DNA from 2 places in the Nostoc sp. TCL26-01 genome. Region 1 is predicted to be linked to the other one. Evidence: riboswitches for the same ligand, from Rfam matches in the RefSeq annotation. Region 1 holds a riboswitch; the other holds the start of a gene.

Evidence for each region. Region 1 has a riboswitch for cobalamin ahead of cobG (precorrin-3B synthase). Riboswitches for the same ligand answer to the same signal wherever they lie in the genome.
Region 2: it holds a riboswitch for cobalamin, as region 1 does, so the genes downstream of both, FD725_RS09955 (DUF1636 domain-containing protein) here and cobG (precorrin-3B synthase) in region 1, are expected to answer to the same signal.

The regions. Positions count from the first base shown of each region.
Region 1 covers NZ_CP040297.1:3,091,664-3,107,776, reverse strand. Annotated here, with positions in the region: gene FD725_RS13440 (ATP-binding protein) at 1-1,257, shown strand, start outside; gene FD725_RS13435 (DUF1877 family protein) at 1,365-1,637, opposite strand; gene FD725_RS13430 (precorrin-2 C(20)-methyltransferase) at 1,652-2,356, opposite strand; gene FD725_RS32970 (precorrin-8X methylmutase) at 2,359-2,985, opposite strand; partial or broken gene cobG (precorrin-3B synthase) at 3,064-4,386, opposite strand; cobalamin riboswitch at 4,484-4,640, opposite strand; gene FD725_RS13420 (class I SAM-dependent methyltransferase) at 4,807-5,589, shown strand; gene cbiE (precorrin-6y C5,15-methyltransferase (decarboxylating) subunit CbiE) at 5,615-6,832, shown strand; gene FD725_RS13410 (peroxiredoxin) at 6,834-7,388, opposite strand; gene FD725_RS13405 (lipopolysaccharide assembly protein LapB) at 7,450-8,676, opposite strand; gene FD725_RS13400 (chromophore lyase CpcT/CpeT) at 8,838-9,434, shown strand; gene cpdA (3',5'-cyclic-AMP phosphodiesterase) at 9,491-10,321, opposite strand; tRNA gene FD725_RS13390 (tRNA-Cys) at 10,672-10,743, shown strand; gene FD725_RS32460 (hypothetical protein) at 10,807-10,929, shown strand; gene FD725_RS13385 (hypothetical protein) at 11,720-12,364, opposite strand; gene FD725_RS13380 (NADPH-dependent FMN reductase) at 12,507-13,088, opposite strand; gene FD725_RS13375 (hypothetical protein) at 13,418-14,107, shown strand; gene FD725_RS13370 (tetratricopeptide repeat protein) at 14,197-14,721, opposite strand; gene FD725_RS13365 (transporter substrate-binding domain-containing protein) at 14,844-15,668, opposite strand; gene rplT (50S ribosomal protein L20) at 15,681-16,037, opposite strand; gene rpmI (50S ribosomal protein L35) at 16,065-16,113, opposite strand, start outside.
Region 2 covers NZ_CP040297.1:2,290,353-2,306,465, reverse strand. Annotated here, with positions in the region: gene FD725_RS09965 (Uma2 family endonuclease) at 279-905, opposite strand; gene FD725_RS09960 (hypothetical protein) at 1,146-1,640, shown strand; cobalamin riboswitch at 1,693-1,833, shown strand; gene FD725_RS09955 (DUF1636 domain-containing protein) at 1,807-2,262, shown strand; gene FD725_RS09950 (cobalt-precorrin-6A reductase) at 2,341-3,090, shown strand; gene FD725_RS09945 (ABC transporter ATP-binding protein) at 3,356-5,080, shown strand; gene FD725_RS09940 (hypothetical protein) at 5,434-6,018, shown strand; gene FD725_RS09935 (N-acetylmuramoyl-L-alanine amidase) at 6,189-7,130, opposite strand; gene FD725_RS09930 (chlorophyll a/b-binding protein) at 7,436-7,615, opposite strand; gene FD725_RS09925 (hypothetical protein) at 7,797-8,036, shown strand; gene FD725_RS09920 (hypothetical protein) at 8,098-8,343, shown strand; gene infC (translation initiation factor IF-3) at 8,561-8,995, shown strand; gene FD725_RS09910 (nucleotidyltransferase family protein) at 9,131-10,399, opposite strand; gene FD725_RS09905 (alpha/beta fold hydrolase) at 10,749-11,633, opposite strand; gene FD725_RS09900 (HugZ family protein) at 11,650-12,147, opposite strand; gene FD725_RS09895 (Uma2 family endonuclease) at 12,371-13,009, opposite strand; gene FD725_RS09890 (CIA30 family protein) at 13,403-14,884, shown strand; gene FD725_RS09885 (hypothetical protein) at 15,098-15,439, shown strand; gene smc (chromosome segregation protein SMC) at 15,764-16,113, shown strand, end outside.

The sequences.
Region 1 (16,113 bases):
AATAAAATTACCAGAAACATCCGGCGGACGTTGGATTTAGATATAATTTGGCAACAAACAGTAGATAGTTTAGGTAAAGCACTGCGGCTAGAGCGTTGTATTATTTGTCCCTATCAGCCTTCTAGCTCCAAGGTGCGAGTTATCGCTGAGTATCATCAACCAAATCGGAGTTCGATGCTGGGTTTGGAAATAGATGTCAGTTCTGAACCCGCATTTGCTCAAGCCTTGGCCACCTTGGAACCGATCATGATGGAAGTTCCAGGTTATAATATATGCCCGCAGCAAAAAATTTTAGTAGTCGCTACCTGCTATCAAGACCAAGCTAATGGGTTAATAGCGATTAATTTACCAGATGAGTGCTACCCCCTAACAAACGCCGAAATAGAACTCACAAAAGAAGTAGCAGATCAATTAGGCACAGCGATCGCTCATGCTACTCTATACAAAGAATTAGAAGCCGCACGCCAAAAAGCCGAAGAAGCCTCCCGCCTCAAGAGTGAATTTCTCGCCAATGTCTCCCATGAAATTCGCACTCCCCTCAACGGGATGATTGGCTTTTTGAAGCTGATTCTCGAAGACATGGTAGATGACGCGGAAGAAAGAAATCAGTTTTTAGCGGAAGCCCATCAATTATCATTACACCTACTCAACGTCATTAATGACATCTTAGACATAGCCAAAATTGAAGCCGGCAAAATGGAGCTAGTTTGCGCTCCAGTGAAACTAGCAGAGCTATTCTGGGATGTAGATAGTTTTATGCGTACGCCAGCAGAAGGCAAAAACCTCAGCTTCCGAATGCAATTGCCCTTAACCTCAGACGAAATCGTTGTTCAAGGCAATTATCAACGGCTATTGCAAGTTATGTTAAATATAGTCAATAATGCCATTAAATTCACTCACGAAGGTGGTATTACAGTCAGTGCCGATGTGGTACTGAAAAAAAGCAAATCTCCAGACCACCAATTCCCCGGCATGGTCAGAGTCAGGGTAGCAGACACGGGTATTGGAGTTTCTCTAGATAAACAGGATAAACTATTTCAACTATTTTCTCAAGTAGATGGTTCCCGCACCCGTCAATACGGTGGTACAGGTTTGGGACTAGCCATATCGCAAAAACTTATAGAAGCGATGGGTGGAGAAGTCCATTTTTACAGCCTGGGCGAAGGACTCGGTTCCACCGTCACATTTACAGTACCCCTATATCAACAACCTGTGATGCTGTCATCTAGTGACGCTGATTTAGACGTTATTTGTTAAATCAAGAAACTACCTCGTCTGCGGTTTAACACTCCAGAAATCTTGTGATTGAAAGTTGGTTTAAGCTAGTAAGGATATAAGGATATGCTGAGAAAATGTCATATTTCTTAATCAAGAAGGGAGTTGAGCCAGTCACGCACATCTCCTTTACCAACTTGGTTTCCAAATATTACCCATGACAAAGGGGGTTCACCAACAAGTTCACCCGTTAACAAGAAATTGATACCATCCCACGCTTTATCAATATTTAAATAGTCTCCAGTGGTATCTAGTTCTCCATCAACATATAAAAGAGAAACGATCGCATCTTCAGTTGAACACTCAAGAAATTTTGTTAATTCTTCTGTGGTGATGGCTTGAAGATGACCAATCATACCCATATTTTATGCACTTCCTATAGCCGATTCTTACTTGGGATAACAATCATGGCAAAATAAGGTACTTCATTTGGATCAACCTCATCTAAAGGTATAATTTTTTGTTGTGCCATTGTTGCCCTTTCAATGTATAATGCCCGTGATGCTAATCCTAATTGATGTAGGATATCTCGCACTTTGGTAAAGTGTCGTCCTAGTTTCATGATGGCGGCTGCATCGGTGGTCAATAATTGGGTGGTGAGTTCTTCGGCTGGCAGAGGTGCAGGGAGGACGGTGAGAATGTCGTTGTAGTAGGTGAAGGGTACACCCAGGGACACGGGACAAGCCATAAGAGAGGAAACGCCGGGGACAACTTCAGTTACGTATTCTTCAGATAAGCGTGTGAAGACATACATAAATGAACCGTAGAAAAACGGGTCGCCTTCACATAAGACTACTACATCGCGTCCGGCGGCTAGGTGTTCGGCAATTGGTGCTACTTCTTTGTCGTAAATATCTTTGGCTTTTTCTGGTTCTAAGGCACGGGGGAGGTGAAAGGGGACTTCAATTTGTCCACCTGTTAAATAGGGAGAGGCGATCGCTCGCGCTATACTGTCCTTATCTGTGGCTGATTGATAGGCAATGACAGGGGCAGACTGTAATAGTCGCAATGCTTTGAGGGTTAACAGTTCTGGATCTCCTGGCCCGACACCAACACCGTAAAGACGACCTTTAGCTGTCATAATTATTCTTCCTCCGTTGCCAGGGCGTTAACTGCGGCGGCGGCGATCGCACTCCCACCCCGCCGACCATGTAAAGTCATATATGGGACGTTCCTGCTGTCTGCGGCTAATGCTGCTTTAGATTCGGCTGCACCCACAAACCCCACGGGAAAACCCAGTATCAAAGCAGGTTTGGCACATCCGTCATCTAACATTTCTAACAGCCGAAATAGGGCAGTCGGTGCATTGCCAATGGCGACAATAGCCCCGGCTAGTTGAGGTTTCCACAATTCTAGGGCTGCTGCTGATCTGGTAGTTGCTAATTTTTTCGCTAGTTCTGGTACTTCTGGCTCATTTAGAGTGCAGATAACTGGATTATTAGCAGGTAATCGCCGCCTTGTCACACCATCTGCCACCATCCGACAATCACAGAGAATTGGTGCGCCTGCGATGAGTGCATTCCTGCCTGACTGTGCGGCTGTAGGTGAATATCCCAAGTCTGTGACGATATCCGTCATTCCACAGGCATGGATTAGACGCACAGCCACTTTTGCGACATCTGCGGGAAGTATATCTAAATTGGCTTCCGACCGAATGATAGCAAAGGAATGGCGATAGATTTCATTAGCATCACGGATATAATCAGACATTGGCAAAGACAGAGAAAATGATGTTTTTAATTGATCAATAGTATATTTATTAACAAAATCTCCAAAAGATTCATCTGAATTTAAACGTCTTATTTTGTATAAATTCAGCATCTTTTCTATCAACATGGGTACTTCAGCAACAGCTACATTTTGGTAGAGTTGACGACCAAATTTTTCCTGATTTTCACTGTCATGAACATAAATGTGATACTTCTCCCCAGTGCCATCATTGACACCGAGTAAGGCAATATCACTCATATGATGTTGAGCGCAGGATTTGTCACAACCGCTAAAGTGGATATTGATTGAATGTTCTATAGTAACGCGAGATTGGAGATACTTAGCTAATCTTAGTGCATCACCTTTAGTATCTGTTGCCGCCACCGCACAACCGCGATTACCAGAACAAGCTACTAACCCACTTTTGATATTTGTACTGGAGAAATCTAATCCTAAATCAATAATTTCACTCTGAACATCTGTTAGTAATCGTTGGGGAATATCAGTTACGAGTAGGTTTTGCCAAGGTGTCAGTCTGAGTGTACTACTGCCATACTTTTGTGCCAAATTAGCTAACCCTCTGAGTTGTCTAGATTCAAGACGACCGAGAGGCAATACAACACCAATGTAAAATAACTCTGGTTGGCATTGGGGATGAATACCGATGGGGGGCTTAGGGGCCCCCTCTGGGGTTGGGGGGAGGGGGAGAGGGGGGGGAATTTTATCTCCTTGTCTCTTTGTCAAAGAAAAAGATAAATATTTCTCAGCTGCTTGTAGATAATTTGCCAAACTTAGACTATTCACCACCTCCCGCAGTCGGGGTTTGCGTTGACTGTTAGCATCAATATGAGCGAGATAGACATTGGCTAAAGCTGCTAATGCTGGTAAACATTGCTCTGGTAGTAGGAAAATTCCTGTGTCTACAGGTAGTTCTCCCTTTGCGCCTATACTGACGTAAAGATGGAAATAAACTTGACTTGTGATTAAAACGGCAACAAAAGTGATATCGTTAGGGCGATCGCTGACTTTAACCTTTCCACTACCATCAAAACAGACACTAAATTTGGCAGATAGTCCCGATAAAGCTGGATGTTCAGTTATGTAATTATCCCAACTTTTAACCAAAAACCGCGTATCAATTAATTCTTGAGGATCAATCCCAGCCGTAGGACTGGTCATAATATTGCGGATTTGGTCTACACTCGGATTATGAGAACCTAAATTTAAAGCCTGGAGTTGTGCAAAAACTGCTGGGTCTATTTCTGTGTGAATTTCGCGGATTTGCAAATTAGCTCGATTAGTCACATCAACATAACCACCGCCGTAATTATCAGCTATATCTGCGATCGCTTGACACTGTATAGTATTAATTATCCCACCTGGTATTCTGATGCGAGACAATGTACCATCTTGGGCAGGTGTGGCATAAAATAATCCTGGGCAAGGCGTAAGACCAGACAACAAAACAGTAACTCCTTCTCTGTGTGACGCAGAGAGTAGACAGCAGACTATTTGGGGTTGGCATTCTGACTTGGAAAGTCAAAGAAAAATCTCTTTCTTTTGCCTTTCCTTTACAGCTGCGGCACAGTCCCGGAATTACACCGAAGTTTCCCAACACCAAGCTTTAATAATTTACCACGAGTAGCTAGTCAGAATCTTGAAGACTTCATATTTTGCATTAACTTAATGAAGTTTGTTAATTAGGGTGAATATCAATTCAACAGAAGTCAATACTTTGTTATTGTTCTCTCTGGTTTGTCAACATTCAGAAATTTTCGTCATATTCAGAAATAGTTTGTAAAGTTTAGAGGATGCAAACACATGGCTATTTATGAGCAAATTGGTAAAGAATATGATTTAACCCGTTGTGCTGATTCTTATATTACTGGTCAATTAATTCAACACTTAAAGTTAAAGCCAGATAATCTATATCTTGATGTGGCTTGTGGCACAGGTAACTATACACTAGCTTTAGCAGAAAATGGCGGAATTTGGCATGGAGTAGATCAATCACATTTAATGATTGACACTGCTAAAAACAAAAGTAACGCTGTTGCTTGGCAAGTTGCATCTGTGGAAAATTTACCTTATGCTGATAAATCTTTTTCAGGTGTATTGTGTACTCTAGCTATTCATCATTTTTCTGATTTATTGTCGGCATTCACGGAAATTTACCGTGTTTTAGCATCTGGTTACTTTGTGTTATTTACAGCCACACCAGAGCAAATGCGAAAGTATTGGTTAGTTGAGTATTTTCCAGAAGCTATACATCAAGCATCTGAACAAATGCCAAGTTTAGAAGCTGTACATTATGCTTTGAGTCAGGCTAGTTTTAAGTTGATAAAAACTGAGCTTTATAATGTACAGCCAGACCTAAAGGACTTATTCTTATATAGTGGTAAATACCATCCAGAACTATATTTAAATGAAAATATACGTTCAGCTATTTCTACTTTTTCTGTACTTGCTTCCCCGGATGAAATTGTGGCTGGATGCCAAAAACTAACAGTAGATATTGATACTGGTTTGATTAACAAAGTGATGCAAAAATATGAACACAATCAAGGAGACTACCTATTTATTATTGCTCAGAAATTAACATAATTCAGGAAAATTGATTTTAATTTATATGACGAAAAAATGGTTATCGATTATCGGCATTGGTGAAGATGGATTACCAGGATTAAGTGCGATCGCTCGTTCTTTAGTTGATCATGCTGAAATTATTATAGGGGGCGATCGCCATTTAGCAATGTTACCAACTGATGACGAACGTCAAAAAATTCTTTGGACTTCCCCGATTACTGATTCAATAGAAGCAATTATTCAATATCGGGGTAAATCTGTCTGTGTTTTAGCGAGTGGTGATCCTTTATGGTACGGTATTGGTACTACGCTGACGCGACGTATTCCCGTAGCGGAAATGACGATTATTCCTGCACCATCATCTTTTAGCCTTGCTTGCGCTAGATTGGGATGGTCTTTAACTGAGGTAGAAACTCTGAGTTTGTGTGGTCGTCCGCCTGCCTTACTCCCAGCTTACATCTATCCGGGAGCAAGATTATTAATTTTGAGTGAGGGAAAAAATACACCTAGCATGGTGGCAAAAATTCTCAGACAGCGAGGGTTTGGGGATAGTCAAATGACGGTGTTGGAAAGGATGGGAGGCATTCATGAAAGCATGATACAAGGAATAGCCGCATCTTGGCAGGAAACAGAATTAGCAGATTTAAATGCGATCGCTGTACATTGTCTTGGTGATGCGGGGATTGTTCCTTTATCCAGAGTACCAGGATTGCCCGACGAAGCATATCACCACGATGGACAACTTACCAAGCGAGAAGTGAGAGCTGTTACCCTATCAACTTTAGCACCTATTCCAGGACAACTACTTTGGGATGTAGGCGCAGGTTGTGGTTCCATATCGATAGAATGGCTACGGACTCATCCACGATGTCAGGCGATCGCCATTGAACAAAATGCTGCTAGACTCCAGTATATTGCTGATAATGCTGCGGCTTTGGGTACTCCTAACCTAAAAATTATCGCTGGCACTGCACCATTAGTTTTACAAGACTTACCCACACCCGATGCTATTTTCATTGGTGGTGGAGTCACAGCAGCTAATTTATTTGATACTTGTTGGCAAGCATTGCGTTCTGGTGGACGGTTAATTGCCAATGTCGTCACCATCGAAGGTGAGCAAACTTTATACCAATGGTACGAAAAAGTTGGTGGTAGTTTTACTCGCATGGCAATTCAACGAGCCGAACCTATTGGTAAATTTTTAGGATGGCGTGCAATGTCTCCTGTTACTCAATGGATAGGGATAAAAGGCTTTAGCTAATTTAAGCTTGAGACTGCAACTGTTCCAGTTTAGCTAGCACCTCTGTACTGTGAACAGATGGGTTAACTTTGACGAAAGTTTCCCGCAGGACACCTTGAGGATCAATAATAAAGCTATGACGCATGGAGACATAACCAATCCAAGAACCGTAAGCTTTACTAACTGCACCGTCTGTATCTGCTAACAAAGGAAATTTTAGCCCTTCCGAATCACAAAATTCGGCATGAGAATCTATATCATCAGCGCTAACACCAATAATCTGAGCGTTCTTTTCTAAATATTTCGGTAGGTCTTGTTGAAATCGTCGTGCTTCAATAGTACACCCAGCAGTAAAGTCTTTGGGATAGAAATACAGCACTACCCACTTACCCCGCAAATCTGAGAGAGAAAGTTTACCATCACCTGTGTTGGTGGCTAGGGTAAAATCGGGTGCGGGTTGATTAATTGCTGGTAGTTTACCCCCAAGTGCATTAGCCGTTGGCACCAAATTTAGCCAACTGATGATAGCAAAACAGCTAACAAGCAATATATGCAAAAAATTGCGGCGGGAAACCATAAATTTGGATAAAAATAACTACTTTACATAATTTTACAATTCTTTGTGGTTTTCGGAAAAATTAAAACTTTACTTGAGGAACTTTTTCAATTTGTTGTGTAAAATAAGCTTCTTGATGCTTTAACTGTTTAGCTAATTCTAATCCTCGTTGAAAAGCAGCGATCGCTTGTGAATATTCTTTCTGCACCAAATATAATTGCCCGATTTGGTCGTAAGCTTGCATCATCCCGTAAAAATTGGCAGCTAATGACTCAGTTTCTACAAGAATTTTACCAGCTTGTAATGCTTCATTGATTTGTCCTTGGGAACGATACAAGGGAATTAATTTTTGTATAGCTTCAGCCGCACGAGTATACTGTTGTAATTGCCAAGCAGTAGTATATGCTTCTTGGTAGTTTCTAAAAGCTGCTTGTAGTAAGATGGGATTTTCCCGTGCTAAGGTTTCATAATTTGCCCCAATCTCTAATTGCAAACTAGGCAATCGAGTGAGATTATTTTGTTGAGCATAAATTGTTTTTAACTTGCTCAATACATCAATTGATTTTTCTGGCTGCTTAGTCTGTTGATAAATATAAGCTAGCTTTTGCAAGTATGTTAACTCATCTTGAGCCGTAGCCGACTTTAATAATTCCTCATAAATGGTAGCCGCAGGAGGATAATCAAACCAACTTAAATGTAGTTCACCAATTGTTTTGAGAGTGTCTACTTCCCCAACAGCATTTTGTTGCTGTCGCATGACGGCTAGAACTTGATTGTAAATTGCTATAGCAGGTTTAGGCGATCGCAATTTTTGATAAGCATCACCCAAAGCCTGCAAAAGTTCTAAATCAACACTGCTTTGAGCATTCTTGTTTTTTCGTTGCGCTTGTTTTTCAATTGCCTGCAACCTTTGATTGATGTATTGTACCTCCTGGCGATCGCTTTGTCTCCAAGCAATATCCCCCACTCTTGAGAGTGCTTGCACTTCCGCCACAACACCCAAATATCGCCGCAAGCGCAATTCCCGGTTCCAAATCTCAAACGCAGTTACTTTATCTCCAGCTTGTAATGTCGCCGCCGCTTGTTGATTGAGTTCATCTAATGCTGCCTCTAATTTTAACCGTTCTGGAAGAGTCAGAGGTCGTTTACCACGCAAAGATGGTAAAAGCGGATCAGGTGTAGTAATCTCTAAAGGACTAGGAGGAAACTTGTCAGCTTGTTGCGGATCTTTAGTCTCAGCTAACGTTGAGAAACTAGCAAGTTGCCAGAAGATAGCGACTGTAACAATAACACTGAATTGCCGTAACATAGGTATTCTATAATTATGTGAGCCAGGAGAAAGGCAAAAACGCAAGACACACTTATCATTTCTTCTTATCCTAAGTCCCCAATCACCAGTCCCCAGTTCCCAATCACCAGTCCCCATTACACATTAAAATACTTGCAGATAATTTTTAAGCAAATTTGGTAATGACTCATTCTACAGATATCGCTACCTTAGCACGCTGGATGGCATCTGATTTTAGCAATCAAGCACAAGCTTTCGAAAATCCGCCTTTTTATGCTCATATTCGGGTATGTATGCGTCCCCTTCCTTGGGAAGTATTATCTGGGGTGGGATTTTTTGTGGAACAAGCCTATGATTATATGCTGAATGAACCCTATCGCCTACGAGTATTAAAATTGATGACGATAGCCGATCGCATCCACATCGAAAACTACACTGTTAAGCAAGAAGAAAACTTCTATGGTGCATCTCGTAAGCCCCAACTCCTGAAAACTTTAAGCAGCGATGCTCTAGAAAAACTCCCTGGCTGTAACATGATTGTCGAGTGGACTGGTAATAGCTTTCAAGGCAAAGTAGAACCAGGAAAAGGTTGCATAGTCTTTCGCAAAGGACAAAAAACCTATCTAGATAGTGAATTTGAAATTGACGAAGAGAAATTTATTAGTCTTGACCGTGGACGAGATTTAGAAACAGATGAGCATATCTGGGGTTCCGTTGCTGGGCCTTTTTATTTTACCCGCCGCCAGAGTTTTGCTGATGAAGTGAGGTTGGGTGATTAGTCAGTCGTCATTAGTCATTGGTCATTGGTCATAATTCACATTAGGCGTAAATTACTTCATGATAATGTCGTCATCGCTGATTCTATCGTGTCAGCGTAGGGAACTCGCTCAATCTCGGTTTCCCATGTGCCGTTAGCATATAGTTTTAATAACCGAAATCCAGGATATTCTTGATTAATCGCAAAAGCTGGACTTTCAGATTGGAACTGAAAGCAAGTTGATGGAGTACCTAAATAATCAACATTGTGGCGATGGTGTTGAAATTCCTGGTGGATATGACCAAATAAAACTAACTTGACTTGTGGGTGACGATCAACAATGTCAAAAAACTCTTCAGAATTTTTCAAACAAGTAGCATCTATCCATGTGGAGTTCACAGAAAAAGGAGCATGATGTAAAGCAACTAGAGTAGGATTGTTGCCTAATATTTTTAGCTCATAATCAAGCCACTCTAAACTTGTAGCCGACAGATAACCATGCAAAAATTCCGGAGTGCAAGAATTCAGCATGACAAAATTCCAATTCCCACGCTGAAAAGACTTACGTCGAGAAACCATCCCCAGATTTAATATTTTATCCATAGCGATCGCACAATCATGGTTTCCTGGCAGCCAGTAAGTCGGGATTTGCAGTAAATTCAAGTAATATTGTAGATTTTCATAGGATGCTGGTGTACTATCTCCAGACAAATCTCCCGTTAACAAAAGTAAATCAATTTCTGAGCGTAGTTCTTCTAGCCTCTTCATCACAGCCAAGAAAGACTTTGTTGTGAATATACCTTGTAACCGTTGATTTTCTGAAGCCAACAGATGCGTATCTGTGATCTGAGCAATTTTTATCGGAGACATTTGATTCATTTTTAAATTCAGCAACTTGTGCGGATTCATATATAAGACTCATATTTAATTTTTCCAAAACTCCGTATACCTCTACCTCTCTTGTTTTCTGTTCTCTGTTCTCTTTCTATGCAAATAACTTTAGTAATTACATCAAATGTTTATTTTAAACGTTTTAATAAGTTTTAACTTTTTCATCTATCTTAAGGAGTAAATTATGATTTTTTTGTATTTTACGACACTCATTAACAGAAGTGTAAACGCTATTGTAAATAAAGTTAGATAATCTTTGTCTATATTCATAGCCTTTACTTTCATCCTTCCACAAGCATAGACAAGATTTTTCTGTAGTAGGATGCAAAGTTCAAGAAAACTGTGTTATAGTTGTTCACTGTGGATACGGCGACATAGCCAAGTGGTAAGGCAGAGGTCTGCAAAACCTTTATCCCCCGGTTCAAATCCGGGTGTCGCCTTTAGTTGTACATTAACTAATTATTTGTCACTGTCAACAGATTGTGTATTACCTGGGTTTTGATTTGGCTAGTGAAAAGGTCAAAACCCTGAAAGACAAAGAGCTTGAGTTGTTTAAATCTGGTGAGGGAAAGCGTTTGATGCTGTTGGGAGCAGTAAAGAAAAAAGCTGCCAAGGCAGAAGACTGATACTTTCGCTTGTGGAGTTTGACCGAGAAAAAGCGATCGCTTCCAACAAGGTCAACCAGTGATTTCTATGTGGTTAGATCAGATTTATCAAGGGTTAGTAGTTAAGTTAAAAAAGCAATCTGTGAAGTAACTAGCCATAAGTCTTTTAATTGGCATCAGTAGCTGATATTTTTTCTACAAGGAGTAACAGAACAATCAAAAGACACGGTAATTCGGTTATTGAACATCAATTCATTGAAATCATTGCAGTACCTACTTTCCAGTATAAGAGGGTGTTTGAAAAGTTTTAGTAGGTATAAAAATGTCATTCTTCCTGACGCTCCGCGTCAGGAAGAATCTAGGTTTTGTGGCACATACCGAGATGTTTCATTCCGCTACGCTGCATTCAACATGACAAAGAAACAGACTTTTCCAACGTCCTCTAATACCAATTCAAAATTCAAAATGACGCGACGCTCCTGCGTCGCTAACGCTGCGCTATCGCGGACTCGCTCTAATACCATTTCACGTTAATCATGATACACATAAATTATGTAGAGACGTTGCAATGCAACGTCTCTACTGTTCACATTTAAAGGAAATTGGTATAAGCGTTCGCGTAGCGTCTCGTAGAGAAGCTATGCCGTTCGCGTTAGCGTCTCTGAAAGAGAAGGCTTTACGCTGCGCTAACAAAATTCAAAATTAAGAAAGCCTTGTTCTACAAGGGTTTCCGTGTTTGGACCTGTATCAGATTTTTAGTGAATTGGTATAAGGCAGTGATGCTTACGGGGAGTAGGGCGATCGCTCTCAACTAGGCACTTTTAATGGAATTTGATGAGTTGAGAATAGCCACTAATATTTGCATTAGTTCCTGCAAATCGGTTGGGATACGATAGAGCATTAAATCTTGAGTTATCAGCCGACTAGCTCGTTGGAAACTACCAAACTGCCAAATATCGCCTGTTGTCACTGCACCATACAATATAGGTTCATCCGCTTCTATCCAGGAATCTATGGCAATTAATTCCACAGCTAGTTGTGTAAATCCTCTTGTTAAATCCGCTTGTTTTGCTTCTACAATCAGTATTTGATGTTGAGACTGTAAGTAATAGTCCAAATCTCCTCGGAGGAATTGATTTACTTCAATGGGATATTCGATATTGACTATTGCTTCAGTAATATGAGCCACTTCTAACAAGATGGGGGCAATCAAAACTTCTCTTCTTGCTGCTTCACTAGTGAGACTGACACGAGTAATTGCTTCTTCTAATCGCTGTTTTAACTCAGCTAATCTAGTGATTTGATGATTACTAACTGGGAAATTTATATGCGCTTTGGTTAAACTTGCACCTAATTCGCGCAAGATGTCGGCTGGAGCGAATCTTAAATCAAAGTATTTGCGAAATGTGTAAGTTTCTGACGGTTTGAGGATAGGTGGACGGTGCGGTATAGTCATAAATTAAGTAAGTTTGGACTTCCCTATTTTTTGTTTGGTTTTAATATCCAACAATAGCCAAAGCAATTTAGTTAAATGAGATCGAGCTAATTTTTTGCTAAAGTTACTTTCCTGCAGGCTGACTAACAATATCCTGAGTTGATTAGAAGGGACTTCCTTTTTCTTTTCTTTGCCGTTGCAATGCTTCTTCGTACCACTCTAATTCATCCAAAAATTGACTGACTCTCTTAGTCAAAGCTGCTTCCTGTGAAACACCTGCTTCATCTAAAGAGTCCGCAATTTTGGAAATAGCAAAAATGCTGGAAATAGTAGGCATTCCCATTTCTGACAGAAAAGCGCGTAATTGGATGGCTGCTCGGACTCCGCCAAAGCTACTAACTGAGTAAGAAACAATCCCAGCCGGACGGAAAAAGTATTCTTCTAAATAGTGATCCATGAGATTGCTTAATCCTGGCTGAATAGAATGGTTATATTCTCCCGCAACAACTACAAAACCATCTGCTGTTCGGATATGCTCTGCCAGTTCTGCCATCTTTGCAGGAGCCTGACCTTTGCCATATTCTTTATACATCCGGTCTAAGATACCAAAGTCATACTCCTTTGCATCGGCAAAAATTACCTCATGGTTTCTTTGCCTAAGCTGATCAATCATGAATGTAGCAGCTTTGATGCCCTGGCGATCGCTCCTGTAGGAACCATAGAAGACTACTGTTTTAAAGCTCATGATGAATGATTTTTAATTAAATAAATAGTTCAAAGTCTAGCCATACATCGAATTTATCATCTACTGGCTGTAAGGTGAAATTGGTGCAGGAGATGAGATTGAAGTAGTACGTCGGGATGAAAACAATGTTACAGTTGCCGATATCGATATATTGAGAGAAAGAATTTGTTTAAAGGAACGCTTGGTACGTGAGAAAGAACATTATTTCGCTATTGGTTGTATCGGGAGGATTTATAAGTGCATATATTGGTTTATTTACCCCCGCAAATATTTATTTGCTCAACTATCGTGAAATGAGCATTAACGGGTGGTTTTACTTGGGAATAAATATGGGGCTATCGCTATATCTTCTTGGTATCTGTGCAACTGCTGTAATATTTCAAGGAATGTCTTCTCAAGCATCTAAAATCGAGCCATCATTTCTGGTGTTAGGTGGCACGATTGGTTTGCTAGTTGGTAGCTCACCCATCCTCTTAAATTTACTACTCCAGACATCATACTATCCCATTTCACCTTTGATCATTTTGCCTTTTGCGTTTTTGCTATCCATTGTAGGGATTCGTATTGCTTGTGAATTTCCACGCAGGAAATCTAGTTCCCATCAGAGAGTTTTATTATCAAGAATCTCAACTTTAATTGGATGGCTAGTTGCTTTACTTGCCTTAACTGTTATCTGGATTAACAATAGCAGTTTTCCGGGAATAAATGCTGCGTCAGTGGTTCGGGAGCAATGGGCAAATCAAGAATTTAACGGATACAAAGGAGTCGTGGAGACAATCAAAACCTGTCAGCCTATTATAAAGCAAGTGGGCAGAGTTAAGTATGTTGCACCAACATCTGGTAAAAACTATGTCATATCTGATCATGGTAGTTCTGGTCATAGGGGGGAATTTACTTTAGAAGTCGTGGGTGAACAAGGTATAGGTGTGACGAACTTTAACTTTCATATTGATACTGTAGTTTCGTCTGGCCAACTGACTTACCAAGGTAAGACCCAAGAAATAGTTTGTCGAGTTTAGATTTATTTATCTAACAATCAGTAGAGACATAGCATTGCTACATCTCTAGCGGGGATCTCTCGCACCGTGGAAGAATTAATTTTTCCAAATCACGCAGATACTAAGCGACGTAAGGATTCAGCGCGACGTTTAGCGGTGGAATTATTAGGAGCAAATTTGAGTGCTTCTTCGTACATTTGTAGTGCTTGAGTATTCAATTTTTTCCGCTCATAGGAATGACCCAAATTATTTAAAGCTACTACATAATCGGGTTTTAATTTCAATGCTTCTTTGTACTGACGAATTGCCAAATCATACTGCTCTTGAGCAAAATAAGCATAACCCAAACCATTGTATATAGGAGCAATACTTTCCTCTCCTTCTACTTCCGCTTGTTTAAGAGCTTTTTGGAATAATGGTATAGCCTGAGCAAACACTTTTTTCTCAGAATAAATACAACCTAGTTCGTAGTATTCTTGAGCTGTACCTGTGTCTTTACTCAACTTATTCCGTAATCGTGATAACGCACTTTCACGCTTACGAGTTTTGAACAACTGGCGGAAAACACTCACAACTGCAAATGTCAGCAAACCCACCAAAACAGAAAGATACACAACAGCGAGATTGTTATCCATTGCCTACAAATCAAAATATTAAAGTTATTTCTACATCTATTATCGGTCTTTTGGGGACTGAGAGGGAGGGAGTGAGGGAGTGCTGAGTATAGAACTAATGACTAATGACTAATGACTAATGACTAATGACTAATGACTAATCCCCAATACTTGATACGTTCATTTAACCAACCTTGAGCAATGTAACGAGCGATCGCTTCGTTAACTTCTCTCCTCATCTCATCGTACTGCAATCCTTTGGGCATGACTACAGATAGGGGTGCTGTGGATAGTTTCGTTGGCAGTAGTCGATATTGGGGGTTTTCTCGCACCCAACCGCTAAGAACGCTAGCATCGGCGGCGAAAGCGGCGACTTGATTGTTTTCTATGGCTGCTTGTGCTGCTTGGTAAGAATCGACTCCTACTAAGTCGGCATTGGGTATGTAGTAGCGGACTTCCGATATTGTGCTGGAGTGGTTGAGTACAGCAATTTTCCGTTTTGCTAAATCATCTAACTGCTGTATACCAGCATCTTTAGTGACTAAAAAAGTCCCATCCATATAATAGGGGACGCTAAAACTGACCAAACGAGCGCGAGACTCTGTAGCTGTGACTCTGGCGATCGCTATATCTACTTTGTGATTAAATACTACAGATAAGCGATCGCGGTTATTTACAGGTTGTAACTTAACAGCGTTGGCTTTCCCTAACAAATCTGCTGCTAGTTGTTGTGCTAAATCGATTTCTAACCCCTGTAACTTGCCACTAGTATCTTTAAATCCTAAAAGGGGCAAGTTGTCTTTAACCGCTACAGTTAGATAACCTTGGCGTTTAATTTCTGACATTTGTGCAGCAGATGCCGCGAATTCTGTTTTTAAAAACAAAAAACAGCAAATACAAATCACAGTGGCGGATAATACCAGATGTAACCGAGTGATTATTTGCCGTCTGTTACATCCGTTATTCATCCGTTACCACCTTTAACCTTTAGCTTGACTTGCCAACTGTGCCACTTTGCCGAAGCTAGCAGGATCGAGTACTGCCAACTGTGCCAACATTTTCCGGTTAAGTTGGATGTCGGCTTTTTTCAAATTACCGATTAGCTGACTGTAGCTTAAACCATGTTGTCTAGCAGCAGCATTAATGCGGGTAATCCACAGACGGCGAAAATCGCGCTTTTTCTTTTTGCGATCGCGGTAAGCGCTGCGGAGGGCCTTCATTACTTGTTGGTTGGCGGTTCTAAACAAAGTTGAGTGAGAACCACGAAAACCTTTAGCTAGTTTGAGAATTTTATTGCGGCGTTTACGAGCTACGTTACCGCGTTTTACCCGTGTCATATTTTATTCCTGGAAGACTTAACAGATTTACAAATAAGGAAGCATCAAACGCACGTTTTCTTCGTCGCGTTCGTTT
Region 2 (16,113 bases), 800 kb from region 1:
CTCCACTACGTATCTGTTCAAAAATCAAGTAGTAATCCTATATTGATTTTAGTAATAAAATAACGTGAGTTCGATGCAGAGGATTTATACTTTATCCCCAGTATCTCTCATTGCAGGATACGGCAAATTATTTAGGGGTTTCATCCCTCAATATCTTGGGACAGGAAAAAAAGAGGATAAGTATATCGACTGTAGCATCTATAAAAATTATTACCCTGCACCCACTTGATATGAGTCTGTACCATTGATCTTTAACTGAAATCTATTGATCTATATAGCTATGGCATAATATCATCAAGTTTAAGCTCTAAATTAGGGAATAAATTAGAATTAATAGTGTCGCCCAGGCGATATTGTTGCTGTTGATATACCCGATTAACTAATTGACAGACTGTAAAAGTAGGTTGTTTAGGATTACCAATAAATTGCAACCCACCCAAACCGCGAAAATCTATAATCCAATATTCAGGTATTTCGAGAAAAGCATATTCTTCTACTTTTCTCGCATAATCGTCTTGCCAATTGGTACTGACAACCTCGGCAACTAGTTTAATCGTATTACCATTACAAATAATAGGTTCTTTTTGCCAAAGTGGCTCTTGGCTGAGTTTGATTTTATCTAAAACAATTACATCTGGACGTAATGCCGTCGCTTCTGCGGCAGGTGGTTTAATCAAACAAGTTTTGGGAATTAACAAGTTGAGCCTACGATTACATTCTGGATCAAAATTATTACGAAGAATTTCACTATAAATCCTACCAGCAATATTTCCTGAAACTTCTTCATGTGGACCAGTTGGTTCCATGTCACGTAATTCTCCATCAATAAGTTCGTAACGGGGATTATCTCCATAATCCGCGATAAATTGAGCGAAAGTAAGAACTTTGGGTGGGGTGTAGGTCATAGTTCATATTGTGGCAGGAGATGGTTTTATTTTAGCGAAGTGACTTTAACTCTGTTCCGTAGCTTTATTTCTCAGCGATTATTCATCCGCCAGTCGTACAGAATTCCCAAGCTGAATTCTGACAACTGACTCCTGAATTCTGTTTAATAATGATTTTTGATTAATAACTTTTCCCTTCGCCTGAACAGAGATAACATAGGTATTTAATGGAACATTGAAAATGGTGTGAGGAATTGGGCAATGAAGTATATACCTTATTCGCTTGGGGTTTTAGGGATTAGTTCTGCCTTAAGTTTAGCTATCAGCACTCAACCAGCCCAGGCGCAAGTAGCTTATGGTAGCTATGTAGGTATTGGTCCAACAGTGGGTTTGACTGATAGTATCCAAGTCGGGGGAGTTTTAGCTTTTCGCTACAAGCTTTTAGAAGCACCAATTTCTTTTCGCGCTCAAGCTTTAATTGGACAGAATACTGCTGTTGTCCCTACAGTTTCCTATGATTTGCCTTTGAATTGGCAAACTGATGCTTACTTAGGTGCAGGCTTAGTTCTAGCTGGTGGGAGTGAGGCTTCTCCTGTAGGCGATAAGATTAGTTTTGCTCTACAACCAGGTATCGACTATGTTGTACCAAATAGTAATACTGTGCTGTTTGGTAATGCAATTATCGCTTTTGATGCTTATCGGAATGGTGGTGGTGCGGCTGTTGCTGTCCAAGGTGGTGTGGGTTTACGATTTTAAATTCTGGAAAAATCATCATTCGCGAGCCTAAAGCAGAGTCAACATTAGTGTTACAATCTACTGAATATTCGGTTCTGGTGGGGATCAGCCACTAGAGGTAAGGGGGAAAGTTCGGTGTAAATCCGGCGCTGTCCCGCAACTGTGAACCACAACTGGGTGAGTCAGGATGCCCGCCGGAGTTTATCTATCAATTCTCAACATCTGCGAGGTACAGGTGACGATTAATCAAGCTTCTGGTGTGATTGATCACACTCTTTTTGTCTGCAAAACTTGTGCTAGTGTCTGGCAAGATGGTCAGCGTGTGGGTGAAAGTGGTGGTCAAAAACTTTTGCAGAAAATCCAACAATTAGCACAAAATTGGGAGTTGCGAGATGAGTTTCCCATTCAAGAAGTTGAATGTATGAGTGCTTGCAACCGTTCTTGTGTTGTGGCTTTTGTAGGCAAGGGCAAGCTGACATATGTGTTTGGCGATTTAGCTGTAGATGACAATGCCTCTGCTATCCTAGAATGTGCTAGCAAATATTATGAAAAATCCGACGGTCTACTGCCTTGGGCAGAACGTCCTGAAGCTTTAAAAAAAGGCATCCTGGCAAGAATTCCGACTTTTCGTGTTCAAAAATAGACAAGGAAGGGGATAAGGGGACAAAGAGATACTATCACTACTCTATCTCCCCATCCCCCACTCCCCACTCCCCAATTTATGCGTGTTTTAATTCTGGGTGGAACTGGAGATGCAGCCGAACTCATGGCTAGAGTATCAAATATCACAGGTATTGAGGCGATCGCATCTTTAGCTGGTCGTACCCGTAAGCCTACTCTCCCATCTGGTAAAGTCAGAGTTGGGGGTTTTGGTGGTGTGTCTGGACTGGTTGAGTATTTACGTCAGTTGCAAGTTGATGTCTTAATTGATGCTACTCATCCTTTTGCTCAACAAATCTCTGAGAATGCAGCAAGGGCGGCTCAAGAAGCCAGTATACCGCGTCTGATGTTGATTCGTCGTCCTTGGGAACGAGTATCAGGCGATCGCTGGCTGGAAGTTGAGAGTAATATCGCTGCTGCCAGTGTTTTAGAAAATCAAGCCAAAAGAGTCTTCTTAACTGTTGGTAGACAAGAACTCTCAGCTTTTGCCTATCTCCAAAATATTTGGTTTCTGATGCGGATGATTGACCCCCCTGATGCGGATGCCTTAGTACCACCTGGGATGATATTGTGCGATCGCGGCCCCTTTGCCCTAGAGGACGAAAAGCAAATCTTAATTCAACACAACATCGATACTATTGTCAGCAAAAATAGCGGTGGTGATGCTACCTACCCTAAAATCATCGCCGCCAGAGAACTAGGTATACAAGTTGTCATGGTAAATCGTCCAGCCGTCCCCCCAGGCGAACAAGTTGCAGATGTTGATAGTGCTGTAAAATGGCTATTGGAAAAAATAGTCAATGGTCAATAGTCAATGGTCATTAGTCAATGGTCATTAGTCAATGGTCAATAGTCATTAGTCAATAGTCATTAGGCAACAGATTCTTTTCTACTCCCCCACTCCCTCACTCCCCAAATCAGTTACCAGTTATCAGTTATCAGTTACCAGTTAATAAACGTTCACTGTTCACTGTTTACTGTTCACTGTTTACACCCCTCACTCCCTCCCTCTAGAGAAACTACACAAAAGCTGGTAGCGTCAAACAGAGGACAATATTTTTTGTGGACGTGATAGTTTGAAAACTCGTTCTAATTACTGGCAACTGCTGCCCTATGTTAGACCCCAGTGGCAGAATATTACTAAAGGCCTTGTTGGCATTGTGGGATATGTGCTGGCGACTTTGACATTGATTAATTTTGCAGGTAAGTTAGCTAACCCCTTTGGACAAGGTAATGTAGGAGCGATCGCATCTTTAGCTGCCATTTTGGGTTTAGTGTTTCTTGTGCGGGGCTTTTTCCAGTCGGTGCAAGATATTTACATGGCTAAAGCTGCGTTGCGTGTGGCGTTTCATCTCCGCAAGCAGGTATACACTCATTTGCAAAGGTTGGATTTAAGCTATTTTGAAACAGCTAAGGCGGGTGATTTATCTTACCGTCTCACAGAAGATATTGATCGTATTGGTGAAGTTGTCAATAAATTGTTCCACGATTTTATTCCCTGTGTTTTGCAGTTGCTAGCCATCCCCATTTACATGATTTACTTGAATTGGCAACTGACTTTGGCTACGGTGGTTGTTGCACCCTTGATGGGGATTTTGATTGGTTGGTTTGGGGAACGATTACGTAAATATTCCCTGAGAAGTCAAAATCGGGTATCTGATTTATCAGCAATTCTCACGGAAGTTTTTAGCGGGATTCGTTTAATTAGGGCGTTTGCGGCAGAAAATTATGAGGTTGCTAGATTCAGCCATGAAGCTGAACGCAGTTTTCAGGCTAAATACTCAGCAGAACGTCTCAAGGCTGTGCAGATTCCCATTGTCGGATTTTTGGAAGCATTGAGTGCTTTATCTTTACTGATGGTGGGTGCGTGGCAAATTCAACAAAGTAATTTAACTGTAGGGGAATTTTTTAGTTACCTAGCCGCCGCCGGGTTATTGATTGATCCCATCGGTCATGTGACAAATAACTACAATGAATTTAAGCAAGGAGAAGCTTCTGTTGACCGGATTTTTGAGTTGATGGTGATGCAACCAACGGTGATAGAAAAGCCGAATGCGATTAGTTTGCTACCAGTTAAGGGACAAGTGGAATATCGCCAGGTGACATTTGCCTATCAACCAGGGAAACCCGTCTTAAAAGATATTAGTTTATTGGCGATGCCAGGAGAAGCGATCGCTTTTGTGGGTGCTTCTGGCGCAGGTAAGACCACTTTTGTCAATCTTTTACCCCGTTTTTATGATCCCTCCACCGGGCAAATCTTTATTGACGGTGTGGATATCCGAGATGTCACCTTGGAGAGTCTGCGGCGACAAATTGGCATCGTTCCCCAAGAAACTATCATGTTTTCTGGGACAATTGCCCAAAATATCGCTTTTGGACAAGACATATTTGATTTAGAAGCAGTCGCCACTGCTGCTAAAATTGCCAATGCCCATCAATTTATTACCCAACTCCCAGAAGGTTATCAAACATGGGTGGGTGAACGGGGTGTAAATTTATCTGGTGGACAAAGACAGAGAATTGCGATCGCTCGTGCTGTATTATTGAATCCGCAAATCTTGATTTTAGATGAGGCGACATCAGCCTTAGATTCTGAATCGGAAGCTTTGGTACAGGAAGCTTTAGAACGGTTGATGCAGAAACGGACGGTATTTATTATTGCTCACCGTTTGAGTACTGTGAGAAGATGCGATCGCATATTAGTTTTAGAAAAGGGTCAAATCGTTGAATCAGGCACTCATGAGGAACTGTTAGCATTGGAACATCGCTATGCCAGATTTTATACTCAACAGTTTTCTTAACTCATATCTTGCATCAGGCGACTGGAAGTCGCGGCTACACAGACAAAACCCGCCTACGCGAGTTAAAAGCTTGATTTTACTTTAGTCCGCGTAGGCGGTGAGACCAGTCCTGTAGGCGGGTTTCCCGCCGTAGGGAACTGGCGTTAGCGTAGCGGTAGCGAGCTTGCGAGCGTCAGGGACTTGGTTTGTATAGCCACGATTTCTAATCGCTAGGGCTAGATGTGAGTTAAGTAAAAAATCAGACATGAGATTTTTGCAACTACTCCTTTACATTATTTAATTGGTTCACTGTTGCATAAAATACCCAAAAGGGATTAATAAGAGGGGATAAATTTGTTGCTTTCACTAAAACTATGCAGTATCCACTAGAACTTACCTTTAAATTTTGGGCATTAGCACCGCAAATATCTGTTGTTGATTCTCAAGACAATTTGGTTTTTTACGTTAAACAGAAATTATTTAAGCTAAAAGAAGCAATTACGATTTTTGCCGATAGCGATCAGACTCGTCCCCAATACTACATCAAGGCTGACCGGATCATTGATTTTTCCGCCCGTTATGAGTTCACTGATACCAACGGTACTAATATCGGTGCAGTCAAACGACGTGGTTTAAAATCTATTTGGCGCGCTCGCTATGATATTTTTGATGGCGATAGTACTACTCTAAGTATTCAAGAACAAAATCCTTGGGTAAAGATTGCCGATGCCTTGTTTGCAGAAATCCCCGTTGTTGGTTGGTTTACTGGGTATGTGTTCAATCCGGTTTATGAGGTGAGCCGGGCTGATGGTACAGTGGTGATGCGGTTAGAAAAAATTCCTACTTTCCTCTCTAGAAAGTTTACCATTAAACCAATTGATCAAATCAGCGATCGCGAAGAACAGCAAGTTTTACTCAGCTTAATTATGATGCTGCTATTAGAACGAAATCGAGGATAGTCAAGATAATTCGTAATTCGTAATTCGTAATTAAAGAGGGATAAAGCTAACACCAAATCAAAGATTTGGTGGACTAACCTTTGAGTTCTCGAAGTGTAAAATTAGTGGGGTCTTGTACCCACCACTGATTGTAACTACGAATTACGAATTACGAATTCTTTATTGCGTTCCTAGCCAATTAATTTTTGCCAACTCATTGGCCCAATAATCCCATCAGCTAGTAAGCCATTCTGCCTTTGAAATCTCTTAATTGCTGCTTCTGTTTGTGCGCCATAAATGCCATCAACATCAACGCCTACACGATATTGCAAGTATCTGACAACTGGGCCACCCGCGTGATTTGGTCTGATGATTCTTTTTGCTAAAATCAAATTCAGAGCATTCCATGTTGCTTCACTGACAATTCCTGTTTGTTCCAATCCCACAATACCTTGAAATTTTTCAATCACAAATTTTGTTTCGGCGTTGAGTTGGCTATTTTCTACTAGAGACTTGCCATTTCTATCAGTAATTTTCAGCCGATTTAATGATTTTTGTAATCGCAAAACACTTGTATCGACATTTTGTTCTTCATCTGGTACAGAAGGTACAGGAGTAGTTGGTATTTTACCTGTTAATCCTTTGACAATTGCGTTGGCAGTTGCTTCTGGATTAAACAAGTTCATATCTTTTTGAGAATCGATGAAGCAACATTCTACTAGGATTGCCGGCATATTGGTATTCCGGAGGACAAATAAGTGAGAACCACTTTTAACCCCACGATTGAAATATCCTAGTTTGATCACTTCCTCTAATACAGGTTGAGCAATTTTTCGGCTGGTATCACTGCCTGCGAAGACTTCTGTACCGTTAGCTTGTCCATTAAAAGCGTTGAAATGGATGGACACAAAAACTTCTACTTTGCTAGCATTGGCTTTATTGCATCTTTGGGAAAGTGAATCTTTGACTGAATCAGCCCGATCTGGTTTACATGATATTACTTCATGACCTAAAGCTTTTAGTTTAGATATTACTCTATTGCCTACATCTAAAGTTAGATTGTCCTCAAATTTTATGCCTCTAGCGCCTGTATCTGGTGGGCAATTGTGACCAATATCGATGCCATATCTCATAATATTTAGCCTCAAATGATGTTCTCAATAATTCAACATGATTGCTATTGCTGATCTTCAGTTCATTTAATTGCTATTACAGAAAAACCTGAGTCACATACTACTATATACAAATCTTTGATGACATAATTTCTTATTTTAACAAAAAGCGATCGCTTACTTTTGCAGGTAAGCGATCGCATCTCAATCTAGAAATTCTTGAATTAAAATAAAATTCTGTTGAATCTGTACATTTGTGTGCTTAGTAAAAATGATTTACTAATACACAGATGGCATTCTGATTGTTGGTAAAAGCCTACATCTATCTAGAGGATACCCCAGAAATGAAGAAAGCCTTGACCAGAAAAGAATTCAATCAAAATGATAGATAGAAAGCCCAGCATGGCGAAACGACCATTCCAATTTTCACTTTGAGGAGTAAACCCAAAACGTACAGAGTTGGGGCTATCTGCAACGTTGGGTGGAGAATTCTTGAAACCTGACATGAGTAAAACTCCTTAGTTCAAGTAATGTAACAGTTATCACTGCCTGTAAAGTAATGTAACAGATTTTCAAGAAAGCGCAACATTTGCTGAATACAAAACTAAAAAAAGTAATTTGCTAGAAAAACCGGCACAAATCTGCAAACTGTGAGAATATAAAGAAAAGCTTAAGAGGAAAAGACTCATGGTAACTGCCAAGGTGATGCAACAACTCTGGGCTATAATTGAGTCTACGCAAGTTAGTACCTTGCTTCAGTTTGACGATACAGCTTTAGTGAGATTGCTCTTCCAGCAGTTAAAGGTAAAGCAAGGACTAGATCATACTTGTGAAGACAGCAATCTCAATAGTTACATTGAATCCAAGTTACCACTAATTCGTGATACGGCTGAAAGCAGACTATCCATTGAAAAAGATAATCATTAACAGAGAAAAACCCAATAATTACCGACATTAAGCATATTTAAGCGAGTTAAACCAAACTAATATGACGAATCACTGGCTAGAAATTGCCCTAGTAGCCTATCTGATTGGAGCTGCAATTGAAGGGGTAAGTACAGCCAGTCAGCTATTTCATTCCATGCCAGAACTAACGAAAGATTCCCAAAAGCCATCAACAGATCCCACAAATCCACCAAGCTTTAGTTGGCGAGTCGTCGCGGTTATTTTATCAGTTAGCCTTTGTGGGGCTTGTTTTTGGCCTTGTCGCTTACTCCACCGTTCTTTGAAGTGAATTAAGGTGAGAGGACAGAGGCTAGCTGCTTTTTGGGTGAGGCTACACTGGACTGACAATTTTGTATTAATACATCATAATTTTTCTCACCTTCATCATTGACATTGTGTTACCTTGGCATTAATGGCAACATCAAATATTGAATAATTGAGAGGAAATCATTATCGCCGTCCAAAAACAACTAATTAACTCCCAAATCAAGTCAAATCAAGTCTTCTTGATTGACCATGAGAATAATAATCGTGGTTTGATTGATACTTACGAAGCTCTACAGATAGCTGAAAGTGTAGAACTTGACTTAGTTGTTGTCTCCCAAGACAAAGATATTCCAGTAGCCAAGATTCTCAACTATGGTAAGCTGCAATATCAAAAGAAAAAGCGTCAGGGACATAGTGCTAGACCGACAGTCAAAGAAGTTCGGTTTCGGCCAAATGTGGGGGCATCCGATTATAATTTACGTATCCAGCAAGCAATTCAATGGTTGAGTAAAGGCGATTCCGTAAAATTTGCTGTTCGTCTACGGGGTAGAGAAAATCAGTACCGTGACAGCGCTGGAGAATTACTAGATCGTGTTGTCAATGATCTCAGTCAAGTAGGTAAAGTCCAGTCTCTAGATAAACGCGCGCTAATTGTTCAAGTTATGCCCGCTTAAAAGTTTGCCATACCTTTATTACACCGACTAATCCCGCTTCCACGTTTTATATACATGAAGTGACGTAAAGTAGAGACGTAGTAGAGACGTAGCACTGCTACGTCTCTACTGTGGTATGATGGCGATCGCATCGCATTATTTTTGCTCGCCCAGAATAGCAACACACCATGCAAAACCGCGTTTTAAGGGTGTTAATCCAAATTTAACTATCAATCGAATTGGGCGAATCACATAGTAAAGTCCAGACAGCCAGGATGGTAGTGGTAAAACTACGTAATCTTTATCTTTTGGTGTCATGGCAAATTGTAAAATAAATATACACAACAAAATTTTATGTTTGAGGCTTTCCATAATTCGGAAATGAAAAGCTAAACGCCAAGACCAAAAAGACCTTTCAATCACATCTACAGGTTGGTCAATTTCACTAAAAAGTCGTTGTTTAACCTCGGCAACCAATACCTCAATCATCGGATGATTGCGAATCTTTTGCTGAATTTCTGCTGGCAGATTAATGTTTTGCAGATTTTGCGCTAGACATAATCCCAGTAACAGCATTCTCTCACAACTGTGTTTTTGGGCTTGTTCCCACAGTTGTGTCCATTGAATTTCTGGATGAACTGAGATTAATTCAGCTATGTCGCAAATCCAAGATAGCTTTTCCCACAAATCTTTACAACCATGTATGCAGAGGTACAAAACTAAATCTTCTAGTGAGAAATGGGGGATGGCGTTTCCACCGAAAGATACAGGTTGTTGACGTTCCCACAAATCATCAAAATCTGGTTTGTAAGGGAAGTAAGTTGGGGTTAATTCCCAGTGTAGGTCTATTGCTACCCTACCATCTTCACTGATAAGACTATATTCGCAAAATACTTGTTGTAATTCTTGTCTTGTTTCAGTTAAGTAATGTTCTGGTTGATATTGCTGTGATTTAAGTAGTTCTATGACTTTGGGGATGTCAGATTTTTTGACTAGAATGTCTAAATCTCCAAATTTTCTGAGAACAATATCACCATAAGCTGCTATTGCTAAAACTGGCCCTTTGAATGGTATGGCACGTATATTGTTAGCTTCTAGAAACTTCAGGATATTGATCAGTTTGTGAGCGAGAAATAGATTATTCAGCGTCAGTTTTTGACACTCACCATGTAAATAAGTAAAGACATTTGGCGGTACTTGTTCTGGACAAGTATTTTTTAAATTATTGTAAAGAAGTGGTTTTATCCTATGATGGGTTGCCATTTTGATGACATAAACCCAGTTTATTTCTTGCTGTAATAGAGCTTTAATTCTTAATTCTTTTTCTGGTTGAAGATGATTTCTAGCACAGCATAGGAGTAGTTCTATTTCTTTATCTAGATATACAAGCTGTGTTGGCGTAGATATTGGCGATAGTGTGATCATTTTTGGTAAAAATTACTGGCTGATTTGTCACTATAGGTAAAACACACTTAAGGACTCTTTTGATATATAGCTATTCTCAGTTAAGTGAGGTATGGAATTTTTTTTAAACGCAGAGGGACGTGGAGGAAAGCGCTGAGGGACGCTGAGGTTTTTTCAGTTTTGTTAGCGGTGTACTCATCACCTCATCAGATTAAAAAATGCTATGGCTATCATGTCATCTATGCTTTTTTGGCACATTTAATTATTTCATCATTAAATAACCTGTTATGTAAAAATTCGGTAAAAATTTTGTCGGGCAAATACTTAATCAAGACTATTGATAAATTAGTGATAAAAGATACATGAGCAGTTAAAGATGGCGTTGCAATAGACCAATGATTACTTCAGGGAGTTCTAAATGAGGTAAGATGCCTGTCTGAGCGATCGCATAAAATTCGCTGATGGCACTGGGATTTAAGCTGGCTAAACGCCTGCCTAATTTAAGATTGGTAAATTGTGCCTTTTCCCCCCAAAAGAAAACTGTAGGTGTCTTGAGTTGCTGAACATACAAACTCAAGTCAAAGTAAAGATCACCTTTAAGGAATGACAAAGCGGCAAATTTGGCATTGGGTTGTTGTGCGGAGGCTAAATAAGCCTGCACCATCTCTGGAGAAACACGCTGGGGACGGGCAAAGAGGAAACTTTGGAGAAAATTCTTTACCGCAACTTCATTTTCTGCCCCCAGGTGATAAATTATATCGTCTAACACTGGTGTATTGATCACGGATAGTGGTAGTCTACGTCCTGCACCTTGACCGAAATCATCAAATCCAGAAGGACAGACTAAGAATAGTGATTGGAATAAATTTGGTTGGCTAATAGCTAGACGGATAGCGAAAGCAGCCGTCAAAGAAGAAGCGATAACGGGGATAGGTTGAGTACAAGTTTGGCTGATAAATTCGGCGATCGCTGTGAGATAATCTTTAATCTGGTAGTCCCGAATGGGATGGGCCGACTCTCCCCAGCCGATTAAATCAGGGGCAAGAATACGGTGGCTAGGTGCAAAAGCTGGATAAACTTTTGACCATTCATAAGCAGAAGCACCACCACCAAAATTGTGTAAAAACAATAATGGGGGTAAATCTGGCGAGTCGTCATGCAACCAGGGTGCAGCCGTTTGGGTGTAATAAACCATTGCCCCCAGGGATGTGTAGATGACTTTATGCCCAAAGCCAGGAGGTTGAAACTGAAGCATAAAAATGTATCTTTCCTTATTTCCCATCTCCGGTAATTTGCACCAGTTGATCGAGGCGATCGCCACTTATGTGATATGCTCCTCCAAAGCCGATGACAAAACGACCTTGACTAGGAGTGAGGCAAAAAATCCGAAAGTCAGCCAAACCCCGCAACACTTCGATAATTTGACCAAAACGTGCTTGAAATTGCTCAACAACTTGCTGCCAAATTTCTGACTCACGCTCAATCAAACTAGCTGTACAATCAAAATTCAACCGCCGACGAGCAAAAATTTGATTTGTCTTCCCCTCATCTTCAATAAATAAAACACTTACCAGAGGATTAGCTTGAATATTTTGTGTATGCGTTGAAAGACCACTAACATAAATATATATATTTTTAGCCTCATCCATTACAAAGGGAGCATAACTACCATTAGGGATTCCCTGTTCGCTAATTGTACTAATAATTACACTCTCAAACTCTTGGATAAAACCTGCATACTCAGCTTGAGCTTTTTCTATTTGACTCATAAGAAAATATCTGTTTCACCAGTTACTAGGCTACCACCTTGGATTTTACTTCTCCCACATCGTCTTTTGTTACCCTTTCACTCAACTTCTGCGCCAATGGAAGCAGCCACTTTTTCTTTTATTGAAAAATAAAAACTGGGATGCACTCTGCGTCAATTCCCGTGCTGCCTCATATGGCTTTCAAATAACCACAACTGACTCCCATCCGAAATTAAAGCCAAAATTAGATATTATCCCGTACCCAATTTCTCAAAGCTTGAATTGCTTGGGTTCTACCAGAAACTTGACTCTGTTGGACGTATTGATTTATTAGCTCAATTATCGGAATATCTGGAAAAGTAGGACTAAAATTTGACTCTACATACTTTCCAGCTTGCAAAACATTAATTTGTAACCCTTGTTTTCCGTATCGCCAAAGTTCTGGTACTCCCAAAATTTGGTAATTTTCCAATTGCGTACGAGAAGTTAAATCAATTTCTATAGCTAAATCTGGGGGTGGGTTGATACTCATATCGAGGCGATTTTTACCGATAACTGCCGCTTGATTTTGAATGTAAAAACAAGCATCCGGTTCGACGGCTTGAGTCATACCTTCATTTTTCAAAGTTGTCGAACCCAAAGACTCAAATGCAATTTGTCTTGCCTCCAATAAAATTTTTACCATGTCGCCAATAATTTCTTTGGCTTTTTCATGTTCGGGTAAGGGAACCATAATTTCTAAAAAACCATGACTATAGGAAATTTTGGCAGCGCGATGCTCTCCTAATTCTGCCAAAATATTCTCAAATTGCTGCCAGCTAACGTCCTCAAGTAACAGTTGCTGTCCCGGTTGAATCCTCAATTGTCTTAACTCTAAAAGCATAAAGATTCATCCAAATTTTTTACTACAATATCCTTCGGTAAACTTTATAATCTTTTGCTGCAAATTATCAATTTCTAGCTGTTTGTCTACACCTATATTTTCACGAATAACTTCTCATAATGCACAAATTGTAGGCTTTCCAGGGGCAATTTCTCCAGATAATACCAGATAATATCAGTTCGTTTACCATTTGACAGCGATCGCGTGCATTAGCAAAGTCTGGTAAATTCTGTACAATGCGGGTAAGGCGTTGGCAGTCAGGTGTGGAAGCTGTACGGTATTCCCTACTCTCTACTCCCTATCGTTATTATGTAACAAGATAATTAAGAAGAGGACGCAATTAAGTATCTATTGCCTCTGTCAACCAATGAATTTAATTTTGTGCAACTACTTATGGCTGATCAAAATCGTTCTCAATGGGACTTGGGCAGATTTATTCAAACTTTGACATACTTCGAGGTCTTTCCTTGTTTGAATTGGATACAACAATTAATCCAAGGTCGTTCTCAGGATAGTCAATTGCCGACTGATAGAGATAAAAACATGGGTGTAATACTAGTAGCTGGTGCAACAGGTGGCGTGGGGAGAAGAGTAGTCAAACGATTATTAGCAAGAGGAGAAAAAGTCCGCGCCCTTGTCCGAGATATTGAGCAAGCACGTACAATTCTTGGTCATGATGTAGACTTAGTAGTAGCAGATATTACTAAACCCGAAACCTTAACACCTGTAGTTTTCAGCAACATCCAAGCTGTTATTTGTTGTACAGCAGTTCGTGTGCAACCAGTAGCAGGAGACACCCCAGATAGAGCCAAATATTATCAAGGTGTGAAATTTTACCAACCAGAAATTGTTGGTGATACTCCGGAAAATGTGGAATATCAAGGGGTAAAAAATTTAGTTCAAGCCGCAGCCGCATATTTAACCCCAACTAATGAAAAACTCATATTTGACTTTACACATCCATCAACAGAATTAAAAAATATCTGGGGGGCGCTAGATGATGTGGTGATGGGTGGTGTCAGTACTAGCAATATGCAATTAGGAGAAAATACCGCTTTGTTTGCTGGTAACGTCTCCACTGCTAATTCTGGAGGATTTGCTTCTGTCAGAACCAAAAACTTTGAACCACCTTTTAATTTATCTGGTTATGAAGGTGTGAAATTGCGCGTCAAAGGCGATGGCAAACGTTATAAACTTTTTCTCCGCACAGATACAAAATGGGATGGTCTGGGATATAGCTATTCTTTTGACACTATAGCTAATACTTGGATCAATGTTCCCATTCCTTTTAATGAATTAGTTCCTGTCTTTCGTGCCAAAACTGTCAAAGACGCACCACCAATTGATAGTAGTCGAGTTAATTCTTGGCAGTTGATGTTGAGCAAATTTGAATATGATGGGGCGTTAAATCCTCAGTTTTCTGCCGGCAGTTTTGCGTTAGAATTGGCATCAATTAAGGCTTATGGTACAGCAAGTAAACCAAAATTTGTACTTGTTAGTTCCGCCGGAGTGACTCGTCCAGGAAGACCAGGAATTAATTTAGATGAAGAACCCCCAGCCGTGAGGTTGAATGAGCAATTGGGGGGAATTTTAACCTGGAAATTAAAGGGAGAAGATAGTTTAAGAGCAAGTGGTATTCCTTATACGATTATTCGTCCTTGTGCCTTAACTGAAGAAGTAGGTGGTAAGTCATATATTTTTGAGCAAGGAGATAATATTAAAGGCAAAATCAGCCGTGAGGATGTAGCCGAACTCTGTGTACAAGCGTTACAACAATCAAAGGCAACAAATGTCACGTTTGAAGTGAAGGAAGGAGTTGATGTTGCTCAATTCATTGATTGGCAACAGCTATTTTCTGAGTTAAAACCTGATTAATTGAAGAAGAATTCAGGAGTCAGAATCAAGACGTTAAACCCAGTTAGTAATTCAAACGCTTGATTCTCGCTCTAAGCGTTCGCATAGCATTCGGGTTAGCGTCTCTAAAAGAGAAGGCTTTACGCTGCGCTATCTGCCAGTTACACAGAATTCAATTCTGACTCCTGAATCCTGAATTCTATTTTATATCTCTATTCCCAAGGAGTAGATAAGATGTTACGGAGATTATTATTTGCTGGGATCTTATTCATGATTATTTGGTTGGGCTTGCTATCAAACCCGGCTGCATCACAACAGATTGAATCTCGCCTCAACAATTTGCAGGCTGATTTTAATCGTGTGCAATCACGATTAAGTCAAATCGAATCGCAACTGAATCAAAATCGTCCACCTTCTTCTGCACGCACAACAATTACAGTGCCATCTGGTTCTAGAAGAAACTTATCTCAACAAGATAGAGAGCGAATGTTTGATCGTCTTGCTACTCTGGTAGTGGAATTAAAGCAACAAGTGAATAAATTAGAGGAGCGAGTGTCTAAAATAGAATCTCGGTAAGGGGTTGTGGAAAAAGTTAAAAAATATACTCATAATCCCTCTCTCAGCCTATCTCCTCGTCGGTAAGAGGCTGGGAAAACTTAGTTTTTTCGGGCAAAATGAGGAATATCTCTGCTTCTGTTTGCGTCAGAGAAGGATTGGGGAGAGTTTTAGGTTGATTTAAACTATACCAATTGCGACAATTCACTGTTAAACTCTGCTTACCTCTTTTGTTTCTCTGGGCTTTGGTGTGACAAAAATCCTAAATTCTTCGTGCTAACCTATTGCGAAATTTTAATTAATTGATACACTTGTTCTTCATTGACTTGAGTTAACCAGCACTGCATGGTGCATATTAAGCGCGTAGAACTTACCAATTTCAAATCCTTCGGCGGTACTACCTCAGTCCCTTTACTGCCGGGTTTTACTGTCGTCTCTGGGCCGAATGGTTCGGGTAAGTCTAATATATTGGATGCGCTGCTGTTTTGTTTGGGACTTGCCAGTTCTAAAGGGATGCGTGCCGATCGCTTACCCGATTTGGTGAATAATAATCAAACGGCTAAAAGTCGGGCGGCGGTGGAAGCTAGTGTGACGGTGACGTTTGATTTGTCGGATTTGATAGATGCTAATGATCAAATGTCGGTGGTGGAAAATGATGAAGAATTATTACAAGAATCTCCTGAACAACCGTTAAA